DNA from 2 places in the Pseudarthrobacter sp. TRD_SC_9 genome. Region 1 is predicted to be linked to the other one. Evidence: predicted binding sites of a transcription regulator. Region 1 holds the regulator's gene; the other holds the start of a gene.
The links. The regulator HspR, encoded in region 1, represses chaperone genes until heat shock. The targets are predictions, from matches to a motif close to AAGTTGAGTCNNNNNGACTCAACTT.
Positions count from the first base shown of each region.

Region 2: a site for HspR is predicted at 2,513-2,537, ahead of clpB (ATP-dependent chaperone ClpB). Genes of this name have one in related genera too.

Region 1 covers NZ_CM143956.1:3,456,311-3,464,432, forward strand. The annotation lists gene ACWA13_RS16230 (GNAT family N-acetyltransferase) at 39-542, opposite strand; gene ACWA13_RS16235 (CG0192-related protein) at 634-1,287, shown strand; gene ACWA13_RS16240 (GNAT family N-acetyltransferase) at 1,287-1,823, shown strand; gene ACWA13_RS16245 (heat shock protein transcriptional repressor HspR) at 1,788-2,207, opposite strand; gene ACWA13_RS16250 (DnaJ C-terminal domain-containing protein) at 2,220-3,197, opposite strand; gene ACWA13_RS16255 (nucleotide exchange factor GrpE) at 3,338-4,051, opposite strand; gene dnaK (molecular chaperone DnaK) at 4,054-5,922, opposite strand; gene ACWA13_RS16265 (hypothetical protein) at 6,191-6,628, opposite strand; gene ACWA13_RS16270 (TetR/AcrR family transcriptional regulator) at 6,674-7,441, opposite strand; gene ACWA13_RS16275 (LPXTG cell wall anchor domain-containing protein) at 7,645-8,122, opposite strand, start outside.
Region 2 covers NZ_CM143956.1:3,344,198-3,352,319, reverse strand. The annotation lists gene ACWA13_RS15700 (ABC transporter ATP-binding protein) at 1-518, opposite strand, end outside; gene ACWA13_RS15695 (TIGR03086 family metal-binding protein) at 1,026-2,015, opposite strand; gene ACWA13_RS15690 (ArsR/SmtB family transcription factor) at 2,015-2,365, opposite strand; gene clpB (ATP-dependent chaperone ClpB) at 2,568-5,219, shown strand; gene ACWA13_RS15680 (IclR family transcriptional regulator) at 5,501-6,043, opposite strand; partial or broken gene ACWA13_RS15675 (helix-turn-helix domain-containing protein) at 6,098-6,268, opposite strand; gene ACWA13_RS15670 (CoA transferase subunit A) at 6,415-7,122, shown strand; gene ACWA13_RS15665 (CoA transferase subunit B) at 7,126-7,842, shown strand; gene ACWA13_RS15660 (acetyl-CoA C-acyltransferase) at 7,839-8,122, shown strand, end outside.

The sequences.
Region 1 (8,122 bases):
GGCCGGCTCCCCCGGACACAAAGCAGCAGGTCAAACGGTCAGGGCAGCGGGCAGGACATCTCCAGCTCTGTCTGGCTCGGGTCGAGGTCGTAGGGCCTCCTGGTACCGGTGAAACTAAACCCGTTGTGCAGGTAAAACCGCTGGGCACGGGGGTTGTCTTCATGCACTTCCAACCGGAGCACGCGTCCCCGGTCTCCGGCCCAGGCCTTGATCGCGTCAAGCAGGGCGCCCGCTACGCCGTGAGCACTTCCCCGGAACTCCGGCGTCACGTATACGCCAACGAGCAGCGGGTACTGCGCACCTTCCGGAATGTAGCAGCCCATGGTCCCTACCCAGCGGCCATCTTCAGCAACTGCAACAAGTGCAGTACCTGATTCCGCCTGCCCCCGGGCGCCCCGAAGCCGCCAGTCCTGCTCGCTGAGTTGCAGGGCATCCTGCAGAGATTCAGCGAATGCCATCGGCTCGTCCACCAGCATTTCGAGGCGAAGGTCCCGCACCTGGCGCCAGTCCTCGGCCCTGGTAGCCCGTATGGTGATGGTCATTAAAGCCTGCCCCCCGTATCCGTCGTTTTGACGACAGTTTAGTTCCGCAGTTCCCCCAGCTTGTACGCGGAGACTGGCCTAGGCTGGGGCCATGGCCATCCTTCACAAAGCAACCTTGACCCCTTCAAAGCTTCAGCTCATCGAGCAATTCCTGCCTCTGCAGCCGTGGTTCACCCAAGGAAGCATGGATTCGTCCCCTCAACTCCTGGGCGCCTACCGCTTTGACGATCCGGACGGCGAAGTCGGGCTGGAGACGCACCTCGTCTCCCACGCCGGCACCGTCTACCAGGTCCCGTTGAGCTACCGCGACTCCGAGCTGCCGGGCGCCGAGGCGTGGCTCGCCGGCACCATGGACCACTCGGTGTTGGGCAAGCGGTGGGTCTACGACGCCTGCGCCGATCCCGTCTACGCCACTGCCCTCTCCGATGCGATCCTGCTGGGTCAGGAAGAGGCGGAGCAGTTCGTCCAGGCGGACGGGAAGCTGGAACCCCGCCCCAGCACAGTCAGTATCAAGGGAAGTGGAACGCCCGACGGCGGGATCCCCACCGACGAGCCGACGCTCAGTCCCGCAACGCCCACCACTGAAAACCGCGTCACTGTCATTGATGCCGGAAGGATGCAGCTCTTCGTCTTCCGGGTCCTGGACCTGGACGCGGCGCCTGCAGAACCGGGGCTGAACGGTACCTGGGCGGGACAGGAACTTCCCGTCCCCCTCGCGACGCTGGTGCAGGTAAAAGAGATCTAGTGTCCGTCTACAGCATCGAGACGAAGCGCTTGCGGCTGCGCCGCATGGCGGATGAGGATCTGGACCGGATGGCTGGCCTCCTGGGCGATCCGGAGGTTATGCGCCACTACCCCGCGCCCAGAACCCGCACCGAGGCTCAGCGATGGATCGACTGGAACAAGCGCAACTATGCCGAATACGGCTTCGGGCTCTGGATCGTGGAGACCAAGGAAGGCCGCTTCCTGGGCGACTGCGGACTAACCATGCAGGTGGTGGACGGGATTTCCGAGGTCGAGGTGGGGTACCACATCCTTCCTGAGCACCAGGGCCTTGGCTACGCCAGCGAGGCTGCAGCGGGCTGTCTGAATTTCGCAGGGCAGGCGGGAATCGGCCGGGTTGTGGCTATCATCAATCCGGCCAACTTTCCGTCCCAGCGGGTAGCTGTCAAATGTGGCCTGGTGCTGGAAAAACGCACAAAAGCAGACGGCCTGGAGCAGCTCATCTTCGCCGGCAGCCCGGCTTCACTGCTTAGGTCGCCACACCACAACGGCCTGTGACCTGGCCCGGGGGCGCTGGCCGCGGGCCAGGCTGACGACGTCGCCAGCTGCTCCCGCTGCGAAGATGCGGGAGTCCAGGGGCTGGCGGCGCCGGACGTTAAGTTCCTCGGTGAGCTCGGCGACCCGGTTCTGCAGCGCAGCCACCTGGTTCTCCAGCTGAAGGATCCGCTTGATGCCCTCCAGAGAGACGCCTTCTTGGGACAGCCGTTGGATTTCCCGGAGCATATTGACGTCACGCTGGGAGTACCGCCGGGATTTGCCCGGGGCACGCCGCGGTGAAACGAGGCCAAGGCGGTCGTACTGCCGGAGGGTTTGCGGGTGCATGTCCGCCAGTTCCGCAGCCACCGAGATCACGAAGATCGGCTGATCAGCACTGATGTTCATGACCGTCCCGCCTTACAACCGGGCTTTGGCGGCGAGACCCTCACGGACGTCGGCATCGGCGGTAGCCTCGGCGAACGCCCGCACAGCCTCCTCCGCAGCCTTGTTAAGATTGCCGGGAACTGCGACGTCGATAGTCACCAGAAGGTCTCCGGTTCCCTTTGAGGTCTTCACGCCGTGGCCCTTGACCCGGAGCGTGCGCCCGGACGGGGTCCCGGCAGGAACACGGACCCGAACCCGCTCGCCGTCGAACGTCGGCACCTCAATCTCCGCCCCCAGAGCAGCTTCTGCAAAGGTGACCGGGACGTGGATGCGGAGGTTGTCGCCGTCGCGCGTGTAGAAGGGGTGCGGCTTGACCGAAACCTGGACCATCAGGTCGCCGTTCCCCGCGGCACCGGGCTGACCCTTGCCCCGGACACGGACCTTCTGGCCGTCCTTGATGCCGGGCGGAACACGGACATCGATGACCTCACCGTTGGGCTCTCGCAGACCAATGGTTGTGCCTCTGATAGAGCCGGCGAAGGAAATACTGGTGGTTGCGGTCCGGTCGGCACCCTTTTGCGGGGTGCGCTGGTATCCCGCTGGACCACCAAAACCCCCGTTGCCAAACAAGTCAGCGAACTCGGGCGGGATGCCGCCGGCAGTGCCGAAACCGCCGGCATGGCGTCCGGCATTGCCGGTGAACAGGCCGCCGAACATGTCCTCAAAGCCTGCATTGCCACCGGGACCGGCACCGCCGGGAGCGAACCGGGCTCCGCCGCCCATGGCCCGGATGGCGTCATACTGCTGGCGCTCTTCGGGGTCCGACAGGACGGAGTAGGCCTCGGAGATGTCCTTGAACTTCTTCTCCGACGCACTGTTGCCCGAATTGGTGTCAGGGTGGTGCTCGCGCGCTAGCTTCCGGTAGGCCTTCTTGATATCGGCGTCGGAAGCGTCCTTGGCAACACCAAGGATCTTGTAAAAGTCCTTGTCCACCCAATCCTGGCTAGCCAATGGCGTTTCCTTTCAAAGTTGTGGGTCGGTGGTTGAGCCTGTCGAGATCGGGGTTTCGACAAGCTCAACCACCGGGTAGGTGGTTGAGTCTCTTTAGTTTTGACAAGCTCAACCATCGAGACTCAACCACCGGGGTAGTACTACGCCGGAACTGCGACGATGACCTGGGCCGCGCGGAGGACGCGGTCGCCCGTTTTGTAGCCTGAGCGAAGCACCTGGCTGACGGTGTCAACCTCGATGTCCTCGCCTGGCTGCTGGATGAGGGCCTCGTGGATGGTCGGATCGAACTCCACGCCGGTCTCATCGATACGGACCAGGTTGTACGTCTTCAGCGCATTTTCCAACTTGGCGGCGATCGCGGCGAAGGGGCCGTCCTCGAGGTCGCCGTGCTGGCGGGCGGCATCGATGTCGTCCAGTACCGGAAGCAGCGAGTTCAGGACGCCGATGACGGCCATCTCCCCTGCCACGGCACGGTCGCGTTCGACGCGCTTGCGGTAGTTGACGTACTCGGCCTGCAGCCGGAGAAGGTCATTCTTCAGTTCAGCCGCTTCAGCGGTGGTTGCGCCTGCAGGAACCCCCTGGGCCACGGATTCCTCGGCGGGCACCTGGATGCCGTTGAGGATTTCCTCGGCCTGGGCGAGGGCGTCGGTCTCGACGGTCTCGACAGGCTCGACCACCGGAGAGGCGGGCTGGCCCGCGGGAGACTCCGGGTGCCGTGCCTTGCCGGTCACCGGGTCGACCTTGCGGTTGTCCCGGATGACCGGCTCCTGGCGTCCGGACTGCTCCCGATCCTCTTGGGTCTCGACAGGCTCGACCACCGGATCGTGCTCTTCCTCGTTACCGTGATGGGGCATAATTACTTCTTCACTTCGTCTTCGTCGATGATTTCGGCATCCACGATGTCTTCATCGGAACTGGCGGACGCGCCGTCGGACGAGGCCCCCTCAGCACCTTCAGCGCCGGCGTCGGCCGGAGCCGCCTGGGCGTAAATTGCTTCGCCCAGCTTGCTCTGCGAGGCCTGCAGCTTCTCGAAAGCGTTCTTCACGGCTGCGTCGTCGGTGCCTTCCAGCGCCTTCTTGAGATCGTCGACGTCGGCCTGCACCTCGGTCTTGACCTCTTCCGGGAGCTTGTCGGCGTTGTCGGCGATGAGCTTGTCCACCGAGTACGCCAGCTGTTCGGCAGTGTTGCGGGTGTCGGTCGCCTCGCGGCGGGCCTTGTCCTCTGCTGCGTGCTCCTCGGCGTCCCGGACCATGCGGTCGATGTCCTCCTTGGAGAGCGCCGTTCCGCCGGTGATGGTCATCGACTGTTCCTTACCGGTGCCCTTGTCCTTGGCGGACACGTGGACGATGCCGTTGGCGTCGATGTCGAAGGTGACCTCGATCTGCGGAATGCCACGGGGAGCCGGGGCGATGCCGGTCAGTTCGAACGTGCCCAGCGGCTTGTTGTCGCGGGTGAATTCACGTTCGCCCTGGAAGACCTGGATGGCCACGGACGGCTGGTTGTCATCGGCCGTGGTGAAGGTTTCGGAACGCTTCGTGGGAATAGCAGTGTTGCGCTCGATCAGGTGCGTCATCACGCCACCCTTGGTTTCGATACCAAGGGACAGCGGGGTGACGTCGATGAGCAGGACGTCCTTGCGCTCGCCCTTCAGCACGCCAGCCTGGAGGGCTGCACCAACGGCTACAACCTCATCCGGGTTCACGCCCTTGTTCGGTTCCTTGCCGCCGGCCAGTTCCTTGACCAGGTCGAAGACGGCGGGCATACGGGTGGAGCCGCCGACCAGGACGATGTGGTCGATGTCGGAAAGCTTGATGCCGGCTTCCTTGATGACGTCGTGGAACGGCTTCTTGGTGCGCTCGAGCAGGTCCTTGGTGAGGTCCTGGAACTTGGCGCGGGTGAGCTGCTCGTCCAGGTGGACCGGGCCGTCGGGGGTGACAGACAGGTACTGGAGGGAGACGTTGGTGCTGGTGGAGGAGGAGAGTTCCTTCTTTGCCTGCTCGGCAGCTTCACGCAGACGCTGCAGGGCGATCTTGTCCTTGGAGAGGTCAATGCCCTTGACCTTGAGCTGGTTCAGCAGGTATTCAACAACGCGCTGGTCCCAGTCGTCGCCGCCCAGGCGGTTGTCGCCTGCCGTGGAGCGGACCTGGATGGTGGAGAAATCGTCTTCATCCTTGCCGACTTCCAGCAGGGAGACGTCGAACGTACCGCCGCCGAGGTCGAACACGAGGATGAGTTCGTCTTCCTTGCCCTTGTCCAGGCCGTAAGCCAAGGCGGCCGCGGTGGGCTCGTTGACGATGCGCAGGACGTTCAGGCCTGCGATCTCGCCGGCTTCCTTGGTGGCCTGGCGCTCGGCGTCATTGAAGTAGGCGGGAACGGTGATCACTGCATCGGTGACCCTTTCACCGAGGTAGCTCTCGGCGTCGTTCTTCAGCTTCATGAGGATACGCGCGGAAATTTCCTGCGGCGTGTACTTCTTGTCATCGATCGATACGTTCCAGTCAGTGCCCATGTGGCGCTTGACCGAAGCGATGGTGCGGTCGATGTTGTTGACGGCCTGGCGCTTGGCGATTTCGCCAACCAGGACTTCGCCGGACTTTGAGAAAGCAACTACCGACGGCGTGGTGCGGCCACCCTCGGCGTTGGCAATAACGGTGGGCTCGCCACCTTCGAGAACGGAGACAACGGAGTTGGTGGTTCCGAGGTCAATACCTACTGCACGTGACATGTGATGCTTCCTTCTTTCTTGGAAACTTGCTGCGGCGCTCAATCCTTGAGCGTTCTGCACTCAAGGTTACTCGAGGACGTCGCGATGTCAATAAAAGTTGAGTCAGGTCCGCTCAACTTTAGCGGGAAAGTCCGACGGCGTTGGGAGACTTCCCTGAATTGGCAAGGGTTTTGAACACGTTAAAGTACGCTGAAAAGCCTTCCGCTGTCCGCGAACACTCAGAGGCAGCTGGCTACGGAGTTGGTTGCAGGGGAAGAAAGATCGACCCCTAGCTGCCTTCCCAAGGGCGCTCCTTCTTGGGGTACTTCTCGTGGCCTACCTGCCCCGCCTGCCCGTAATCGCCTTCGGGATATTCAGCATCCCCATCGCCTCCAGGCTCGGAACTGCTCACGGATCCACGATGCCCGGCCTTGCCGTAATCACCCTCCGGATACCCGCCCTCTTCCCGCGCCACCCCTGAGCTTTCGGATTCTCCTGCGCTGCCATAGTCCCCGGTCGTGTACCCACCTTCGTCGCCGGAGGCAGCACCCCCCGCCCTGCCGGCGTCCCCATAATCACCCTCGACGTAGTCGGCATCGTCGCCGGACGGGCTGCTGCCCGAGTCCTGCACCACATCACGCTCCTGGCCTCGATCCGGACCGGCGCCAAGAGTGTCGTCGGGGTCGAGGGGGTTCCTGCTTGATCCTGAATCGGTGTTCTCGCTCATGGCTTTCACTCCTCTGGATGGGGCATCTTCAGAACAAAAGAAAGTCTACTTACCATCAGCATCGGGCGACAGGGCTGTGAGTCCGGCCAGCCGGGCCAGATGCTCCACATGCTGGTCAAAGAGTTCATCATTAGCGCGGAAGGTATCCGGCCCATACTGGCCAAAGACCTCGAAGCTGACAGTGCCAAAAAGTGCAGTCCACACCAGCGTTCCCCGCGCCAGCATGGCATCGCTGAGCGCACCACCCAATTGCCCGCGGATTGCCTCAAAGTCAGCATGAAGGGCAGGTCCGACGGCGGGCGACCGCGACTCGGCAGGCAACCGTCCGCCCGCGGCGCGGTAGGCGTCATCCACTACCTTGATCAGCGCCCGCACCACCCTTGTTCCAGGCTCGGTGGTGCGCTCCTCCGGCGCTTTGTAGCCGGGAACCGGGCTGCCAAACAAAAGTCCATAGCGGGCAGGTTCACGCAGCGCCCAGGATCGGACGGCGTGGGCCAGGGCATCAAAGCGTCCCCGGTGGTCGCCTTCGGTGCGGGCGGCAATGGCGGCGTCAACTGCGTCGCCCAGTTCGTTGTACGCATCCACCAACAGGAGGGTCAGCAGCTCATCCCGGCTGTCGACATACCGATAGACGGCGGAGGACACCACTCCGAGGTCGCGGGCAACGGCCCGCAACGACAGCGCGGCGGCCCCCTGCTTGGCCAGATGTTCCCTGCCCAGCCGGATGATATCGGCGATCGTTTGGGCCCTGGCTCGAGCGCGGGGCGTAAGCGGGAGAACGGCAGACTCGGCGTCGGACATATCACCAAGCATGCCACGCAAAGGTCTCATCCGAGAGCACCGCAAGCGCTTGAGATCAGCGCTCTTGGCCTCCGGTCGGCCGGTGTCACGCCTGAGAGTTGCTGTTCCAGCTGCGAAACGTCATGGAACGTTGGCCGGAGCCCTTGGGCTCCGGCCAACTGCTTATTCAGAGGTTGCTGACTGGGTCCCTAAGGCCCCGGCCAACTCATTGTGTATTAGTTCCGAGCGGTGCGGCTCCGGCGGGAAACGAGGAGGATCCCGCTTCCCAACAGCAGGCCCGCGAGCAGCAGAAGAACTGATGCGTCCGTGCCGGTCTGTGCCAGGGCACTGCCAACACCGGCAGTAGCCGGAGCAGCGTGCTTAGCACTGCCCACACCGGAGCCGGCCACTACAACCTTGGATCCGGTCGTACCGGACTTGTCGCCGCCGCCAACAGAAACAACCGGGTGCTTGTGGTCCTTCGGATCCTTGGGATCCTTCGGGTCCTTCGGGTCCTTAGGGTCCTTCGGGTCCTTAGGGTCCTTCGGGTCCTTAGGGTCCTTCGGGTCCTTAGGGTCCTTCGGGTCCTTCGGGTCCTTCGGGTCCTTAGGGTCCTTCGGGTCCTTCGGGTCCTTCGGGTCCTTCGGGTCCTTCGGGTCCTTAGGGTCCTTCGGGTCCTTAGGGTCCTTCGGGTCCTTCGGGTCCTTCGGGTCC
Region 2 (8,122 bases), 110 kb from region 1:
TCGTCAGCCAGGATCAGCCGAGGTGCTCTCACCAAGGCGCGGCAGAGCGCAACCCTCTGTGCTTGTCCGCCGGAAAGCGCCCCAGGAAGCTTTTCGGAGTGTTCTGTCAGTCCCATACGAGCGAGGAGCTTCAGGCCCGTGCGGGAACGCACTGAGGTTCGATCGGCTAGAAGGGGAAGGAGCACGTTTTCCAATGCGGTGAGATGGGGTGTCAGCGTCGGTTCTTGGAACAGGAATCCAACGTGGGCCGCTCTGAGCTTGGTCCGTTCCGCCTCGCTGAACCTTTCTGTTGACTTCCCACCCATAATTACGCTTCCAGAGGTGGGATTTTGGAGGAGTCCGGCTACTGCCAGCAGCGTAGACTTGCCCGCCCCTGAAGGACCGACAAGTGCAACCATTTCTCCTGAACGGACGGTGAGTTCGATGTTCTCCAGGACTGTTTGGGTTCCTGAACGCGTTTTGAACGACTTTCTCACCGAATGAAGCTCCACGATTGGTTCGCCGGGTGTTCCGTACATGTTTCTCCTCAAGAGCAATGATGCAGGTGCTGCTGAAAGGAGTAGGTAAATCTAGAATTCGCTCACTTTTCAGTTTGCGATCGCAGAGCCCCCACTCTCCCCTGCGTTCATCCAAACACACGATTAGCGACGTGCAATCAAATTTTCGGTTTAATTGACATCAACCGCGAGCAGTATGACAGTCTTTTTGCCGCGTTCCGCCTGGTTTCTGACGGCGGGACTGCGATTTTTAAGGTGGCCCTTGTAAAGGGGTTGACAACTCGCGGCAAGTTGGTCAATATCAGGCAGAACCTATCTCGTGGCATCAGGCGCACAGTTTCCCTGGTGACCGCCCGCCACCGAACCTCATCAAACCGGACTACGGGCAATTGTCTTTAGGCATTTAGGAAGCGAGCCGGCAAACATAGGGTCGAAGTAGGCCTCGGGCTTCGACTCGGGATTGCGGGAGCCGGTGAAAATGCTGCGTTTCTGCTGCTGCTGATGTGAGGGGGAATGCTGCGGGCGAAGTCAGGCTCCCGCGGGAACCTGATCCAGCGTGCGGCCGGTGAACGCAACGAGGCGCTCCAGGCTTCCGGCGGTATCGTCCACTACGGTCTCCTCTGCGAAGCTGCCATTCCTGCGAACCTCCGGGCTGATGGTTTCGCGGGCCAGCTTCAGAACATAACCGGACAGCTCCGGTGCCACCTCAAGGGTACGGCCGGTGGCGACGCTGAAGTCCCAGGCGTGGACCAGGAACTCGAGGTTCAGGATGTTCGCAGCCAGGGTTGCGGGCAGCTCGGCGAACCCGATGTCCACGGTGCCGTCGAGGCCGCGGGCGGCGAATGCCTCGAGGGTGCGCTGGGCCAGTTCTGCGATCCGTACCTCGGGCGTTGTTGAAGAAGGCTGCACGCCTGTCACGCCTAATGCCTTGGCGATCCCGCTGACCTTACCCTCCAGATGATCAACCAACTGCGCCACGTTGAAGTCCTCGCAGGGTGTCTGCAGATCCATGTCCGCCTGAGTCAGGCCGGCAAGGACGCGCTGGGCGATGGCAAGTGTAGCGTCGGCGCTGATGAGCCTGTCCAGCTCGCCCAGGGTCCACGGATCCAAGCCGGCGTCGCCGGTGGTAGCGAGCGTGACCAGACGGCCCAGGTAGTGGGTCCAGCCTTCGGCGTGACCGGCTTCGTCTTCCGGCTCGAGTCCGTCGTGGCGCAATGTGACTGCCGTGCCGCCCTCGGTTTCCTCCAGGGTGATGGCGATGGTGGAACCTCCCGGAACTACAGGAACTCCGGGCTCGGTCCAGTCCCAGGTGAAGACGATGCGCTTACCGGCCTCCACTTCGGTGAAGGTGCCGATCGCGGACTTGCCCGGGACGACGGTCCAGCGGAATTCACCGCCAACGCGCAGGTCCACGCGGGCAGCAACGGTCTGCCAGCGGCGGAGGCGTTCGGGCTGGGTGATGAGGTCAAAGGCGGCATCCGGGCTGACGGGGATGATGACAGTTTTGGAAAAGGACATCAGAGTTCTCCTGGTTGCGGGGTGTGCGGATCTTGGGGCTTCGATTGATTACTGCTGTTCAGTGCCGCGGCATCGGCCACGAGCAGGTCCAGTTCATTGGTCCAGAACGAATCAAATGCCTGCCGAAGCCGGGCCATCCCGGCTTCCTCGAGGCGGTAGAACCTGTTGCGCCCGGATTTTCGTGCCGAAACCAGGCCAACTTCCGCCAGGAGCAGCAAGTGTTGCGAAATCGCGGACCTGCTGACCGGGAAGGCATCAGCCAGTTCGGTGACGGTGGATTCGCCACGGGCCAGCAACTGGAGTAGACGACGCCGGTTGGGCTCGGCGGCGACTTCCAGTAGATCGAGCATGGTTAATACGTTAGCCAGCACTAACGCATTAAGCAAGAGTCACGCAAAAGAACATCCCCCGGCAGCCGGGCGCGCCAGCGCTTTGGCAGGTAACGCTGGACAGAGAGTTCGCCCTGGGCAAACATGGCAGGGGGAGGCGTTCGGAAAAAGTTGAGCGTAGTACACTCAAGTTAAAGATTTTGTGTCCCGAAAGGAGCTCTCATTGGACGTCAAATTCACCACCAAGAGCCAGGAGGCTCTTTCGGCGGCAGCCATGAACGCATCGACCGCCGGCAACCCGCAGGTGGAGCCCGCCCATCTGCTGAAGGCGCTGATGGACCAGCGCGAAGGCGTGGCAGTGGCCCTGCTCCGCGCCGCCGGTGCTGATCCTGACGCCGTCAGTGTCCAGGCCAGCAACGCGATCAAAGCCCTGCCCGCGAGCTCGGGAAGTTCCGTCCAGCAGGCGCAACTGTCCCGCCCGTCGCTGCAGGCGATTCAAACAGCGCAAACGGAAGCCGACCGCCTCGGTGATTCCTTCGTCTCCACCGAGCACCTGCTGCTGGGCCTTGCAACCGGAAGTGACGGCGTCGGGCGGTTAATGTGCGACGCCGGAGCCTCCCATGAAGCACTCCTCGCCGCGCTGCCAGGTGTCCGTGGTGACCGCAAGGTCAACTCCCCGGATCCTGAGAACACCTTCCAGGCGCTCGAAAAGTTCGGCACCGACCTCACCGCAACGGCGCGCTCCGGCAAGCTGGATCCGGTGATCGGCCGCGACTCGGAAATCCGCCGCGTGATCCAGGTGCTGAGCCGGCGCACCAAGAACAACCCCGTGATCATTGGCGAGCCAGGGGTGGGCAAGACGGCGGTGGTCGAAGGCCTGGCCCAGCGCATGATTGCCGGTGATGTGCCGGAGAGCCTGCGCGGCAAGACCCTGATCGCCCTGGACCTTGCGTCCATGGTGGCCGGCGCCAAATATCGCGGCGAGTTCGAGGAGCGGCTGAAGGCTGTCCTGGAGGAGATCAAGAACTCCGACGGGCAGATTGTCACCTTCATCGATGAGATCCACACGGTAGTGGGGGCAGGTGCCACCGGCGATTCCTCCATGGACGCGGGCAACATGCTCAAGCCCATGCTGGCCCGCGGCGAACTGCGGTTGATCGGTGCCACCACTCTGGATGAGTACCGCGAGAACATCGAGAAGGACCCTGCTCTGGAGCGCCGCTTCCAGCAGGTCTACGTGGGCGAACCCAGCGTGGATGACACCATCGGCATCCTCCGTGGACTCAAGGAACGCTACGAGGCGCACCACAAAGTGGCCATCGCTGACTCCGCCCTGGTTGCAGCTGCCACGCTGTCCAACCGGTACATCTCCGGCCGCCAGCTGCCTGACAAGGCGATCGATCTCGTCGATGAAGCGGCGTCCCGGCTGCGGATGGAGATTGATTCCGCTCCGGAAGAGATCGACCAGCTCCGCCGCGCCGTCGACCGCCTCACCATGGAAGAACTGGCGCTTGACGGCGAAAAAGACGCCGCTTCCGTGGAACGGCTGGCAGCCCTTCGTGCTGACATGGCGGACAAGAAGGAACAGCTGAACGCCCTCAACGCCCGCTGGGAAGCCGAGAAGGCCGGCCTGAACCGGGTGGGTGACCTGAAAGCCAAGCTGGACGAGCTGCGCTCCACGGCTGACAAGGCACAGCGTGAAGGTGACCTGGAAACGGCATCCCGTGTGCTTTACGGGGAAATCCCCGCTTTGGAACGTGAGCTGGACGCAGCCGCACGGGCCGAAGCCGAGGTGACTGACAAATCCGGACAGATGGTGGCAGAGCAGGTCACTGCGGACGACATCGCCGAGGTCATTTCCGCATGGACAGGTGTCCCCGCAGGCCGCATGCTGCAGGGCGAAAGCCAGAAGTTGCTGCATATGGAGCAGGAGCTGGGCAAGCGGCTGATCGGCCAGTCCAAGGCAGTACAGGCAGTCGCCGATGCCGTCCGCCGCGCCCGTGCCGGAATCAGCGATCCCAACCGGCCCACTGGGTCCTTCCTGTTCCTTGGGCCGACCGGTGTCGGCAAGACCGAACTGGCCAAGGCGCTCGCGGACTTCCTGTTCGACGACGAACGCGCCATGGTGCGGATCGACATGTCCGAGTATTCGGCGAAGCACGCCGTGGCCCGCCTGGTCGGTGCGCCTCCCGGATATGTGGGCTATGAGGAGGGCGGCCAGCTAACCGAGGCAGTCCGCCGTCGTCCCTACTCCGTGGTGCTGCTGGATGAGGTGGAGAAGGCCCACCCCGAGGTATTCGACATCCTGTTGCAGGTGCTGGACGATGGCCGGCTCACCGATGGCCAGGGCCGTACCGTGGACTTCCGGAACGCCATCCTGGTCCTCACGTCCAACCTGGGCAGCCAGTTCCTGGTGGACCAGAGCCTGGATCCGGCCCGCAAGCGGGACGCAGTCATGGCCACCGTGAACGCCTCTTTCAAGCCGGAGTTCCTGAACCGGCTGGACGAGGTGGTGCTGTTCGACGCCCTCACCGTTGATGAGCTTGCCCGCATTGTGGAGATCCAGGTGGCCGAACTGGGCCGCCGCCTGCACGAACGCCGACTTACTCTCGAAGTGACCGAAGGCGCCCGTGCCTGGCTGGCCATGTCCGGCTTTGACCCGGCTTATGGTGCCCGTCCGCTGCGCCGGCTGGTACAGCGCGAAATCGGCGACCGGTTGGCCAAGGCGATCCTCGCCGGTGACATATCGGACGGCGATACCGTTTTGGTAGATACCGCTGCCGACGTCGACGAACTCACCGTCGAGGCCCTGGCAAACCCGACGGCGGCAGCCACCCTGGGATCAGGCCTTTCAGTCACGCGGAAGGCTGGTTAGGGGAGCACGCTTCCAGGTCACGTCGCCGGAAGGCGGCAGGCCAAGCGCCGCCCGCGCGACATCAGAACCGGGGCCATTGTCAGATCTGGCTCTAAGACTGCTCGCTGGCCATGTGCAGGAAGTGCCTTCCGGACCCTACTCGGACGCTCTTTTCCCTGCTGCCTGATGTCAGGTTGGGGTGTGCCCCAACCTGACGCAATCTCGCCCGTGAGCCAAAAATCCCCGGACTTATCGAAGCTGGCTACATGGGCCGAAATGCGGACCAGCAGTTTGAGCCGGGTTCACCTTCTGATCTTTTCGGATAAAGCGTGAGCGTGGTGCAGCAGCAGGCGCCCCAATATGGGCCGACGTTCCGGGGAGAAACGGGCTTCTATCCCGGTAACGCTTAATGCCCATGCCGGTTGCCCTGCGCCGTCAAATACTGCTGCCCCCATGCCCCAGCTGCCCTGGACCACCAATCCGGGATTGGTTGCGTACCCCGTCACCCGGGTAGCTTCAATCCGCTGCCGGACCCGGTCAGCGGTGTGCTCGGGACCACAGTCATCCTCCAGGTCTGCGCGGGCAAGGTACCGTTCCACCGCGTCCCCGGGCAGGAAGGAGAGGATGGCCAAACCGGCTGTTGCGACGCCGAGCGGGAATCGTTTGCCCTCGTAGAGCACGAATGACCGGATAGGAAAGCTCCCGTCCTGCCGCAGGACGCACACAGTTTCATCCCCACGTCGAGCGGACAGGAAGGCACTCTCTCCGGTCTCGTCCGCCAGGGCACGAACGTGTTCCCTGGCCACTTCGGTGATGTCATAGCGCTCGGCAGCAACGGATCCCATGAGATAGAGTTCCGGCCCCAGGTGCCAACGCCCGGCCTTCGAGTCATGGTCTAAAAAGCCTTCGGCCACCAAAGATGAGAGCAAACGGTGCGCTGTGGGTCGGGCCAGAGCGGTGGCGCGTGCCACCTCAGATGTTCCAATCCCCCGCGGCATTGCCCCACTAACCGCCCTAAGAATCTGACCAATACGGCCTACCACTTGGGCGCCAGGAATTGTTTCCACCATGTCTACATTATGGACGATGCCTTGCTCTCCGACCACATCGCGAGCAATCTGCCCTAAATATGGGAAGTCGATTGACCGTCTGTTGCTGCTATGACTACCGTCAACCCTACGTGGCAAGGGCCATATAATGGACGGCAGGACAAGACATGACATCGAAAATTTGGAGCAGTGCCACCGAGGCGCTATCCGGGAACATCAGTGACGGGATGGTCCTGGCGATTGGCGGCTTCGGCCTTAGCGGAATCCCTCGGGACCTCATTGAGGCCGTCCGCGATAGCGGTGCCCGGGACTTGACTATCGTTTCAAACAACATGGGTGTCGATGGGAAGGGCCTTGGCCTGCTGCTGGAAAATCAGCAGGTTAGCAAAGTCCTGGCTTCCTACGTTGGTGAGAACAAGCTTTTTGCAGAACAGTACTTGGCCGGATCGCTTGACGTCGAGTTCGTCCCGCAAGGGACTCTTGCCGAGCGGCTGAGGGCAGGCGGCGCCGGAATTCCTGCCTTTTACACTCCCACCGGGGTTGGCACGCCCATTGCCGAGGGCAAACCCGAGGCTGAGTTCGACGGCCGCCGGTGCATCCTGGAACGCGGCATCGTAGCGGACATCGCCCTGGTGCGCGCCCATCAAGCGGACAGCGAGGGAAACCTGCGTTACAGAATGACCGCCCGGAACTTCAACCCCCTCGTTGCCGCGGCCGGTCGTCTGACCATCGCTGAAGCCGAAGAAGTGATTGACGGCTTCCTGGATCCCAACGATGTTGTGACGCCCGGTGTTTTCGTGCAGCGCGTTGTTAGCGTCGCCAACCAGACGAAAGACATCGAACAGCGGACCGTTCGCGTCCGCGCGGAGGTATAGCCCATGTGGACACGAGATGAAATGGCGGCCATCGCCGCAGCAGAACTCGAAGACGGCCAGTATGTAAATCTGGGTATCGGGATCCCCACCTTGGTCGCAAACCATCTGCCCGAAGGCGTCAGGGTGACGCTGCAAAGCGAGAACGGGCTACTGGGTATGGGTCCTTTCCCCTACGAAGGTGACGAGGACGCCGACCTTATCAATGCTGGCAAGCAGACGGTCACGATAATGCCCGGCGGCAGCTTCTTCGATTCCGCTGTTTCCTTCGGCATGATCCGAGGCGGACACGTCCAGACTGCCATTCTCGGCGCCCTGCAGGTTTCCGGGTCAGGAGACCTGGCCAACTGGACCATTCCGGGGAAGCTCGTCAAAGGCATGGGCGGTGCCATGGATCTGGTAGCCGGCACACCACGGGTCATCGTGGTTACAGACCACGTCTCCAAAGACGGCACCCCGAAGATCGTCGCGGAGTGCGACCTTCCGCTGACCGGGGTAGCTGTAGTGGACCGCATTATCAGCGACCGGGCCGTCTTTGACGTGGTCGGCGGAGGCTTGGTGCTGCGCAAGATCGCGCCAGGGCACACCGTTGCTGAACTTCGGGAACTGACTGGCGCGGCATTCAAAATCGACCTCGACATTGACGCTTTAAACGCTGGCGGGACCTCCGCGCCGGCAGGGGCTAAAGCGGCTGCCTCGCAGCCAGTTGGGGCTGGAGCATGAGCGCGCTGATTGCCGGTTACGCCAGGACTCCGTTTTCCCGGTTTAACGGGCGCTTGGCCTCCGTCCCGGCAACAGTCCTCGGCGCCCATGCCATCACCGCAGCCCTGCGCCGCGCTGGTGTGGATCCGACCGAAGTACAGCGCGTGATCGCCGGGCATGTCCTGCAGGGCGGAGCAGGCCAGAACCCGGCCCGGCAATCTGCCGTGGCCGCCGGCATCCCTCTGAATGTTCCGGCTATGACTCTTAATGCAGTTTGCCTCTCCGGAATGGAGGCTGCCGT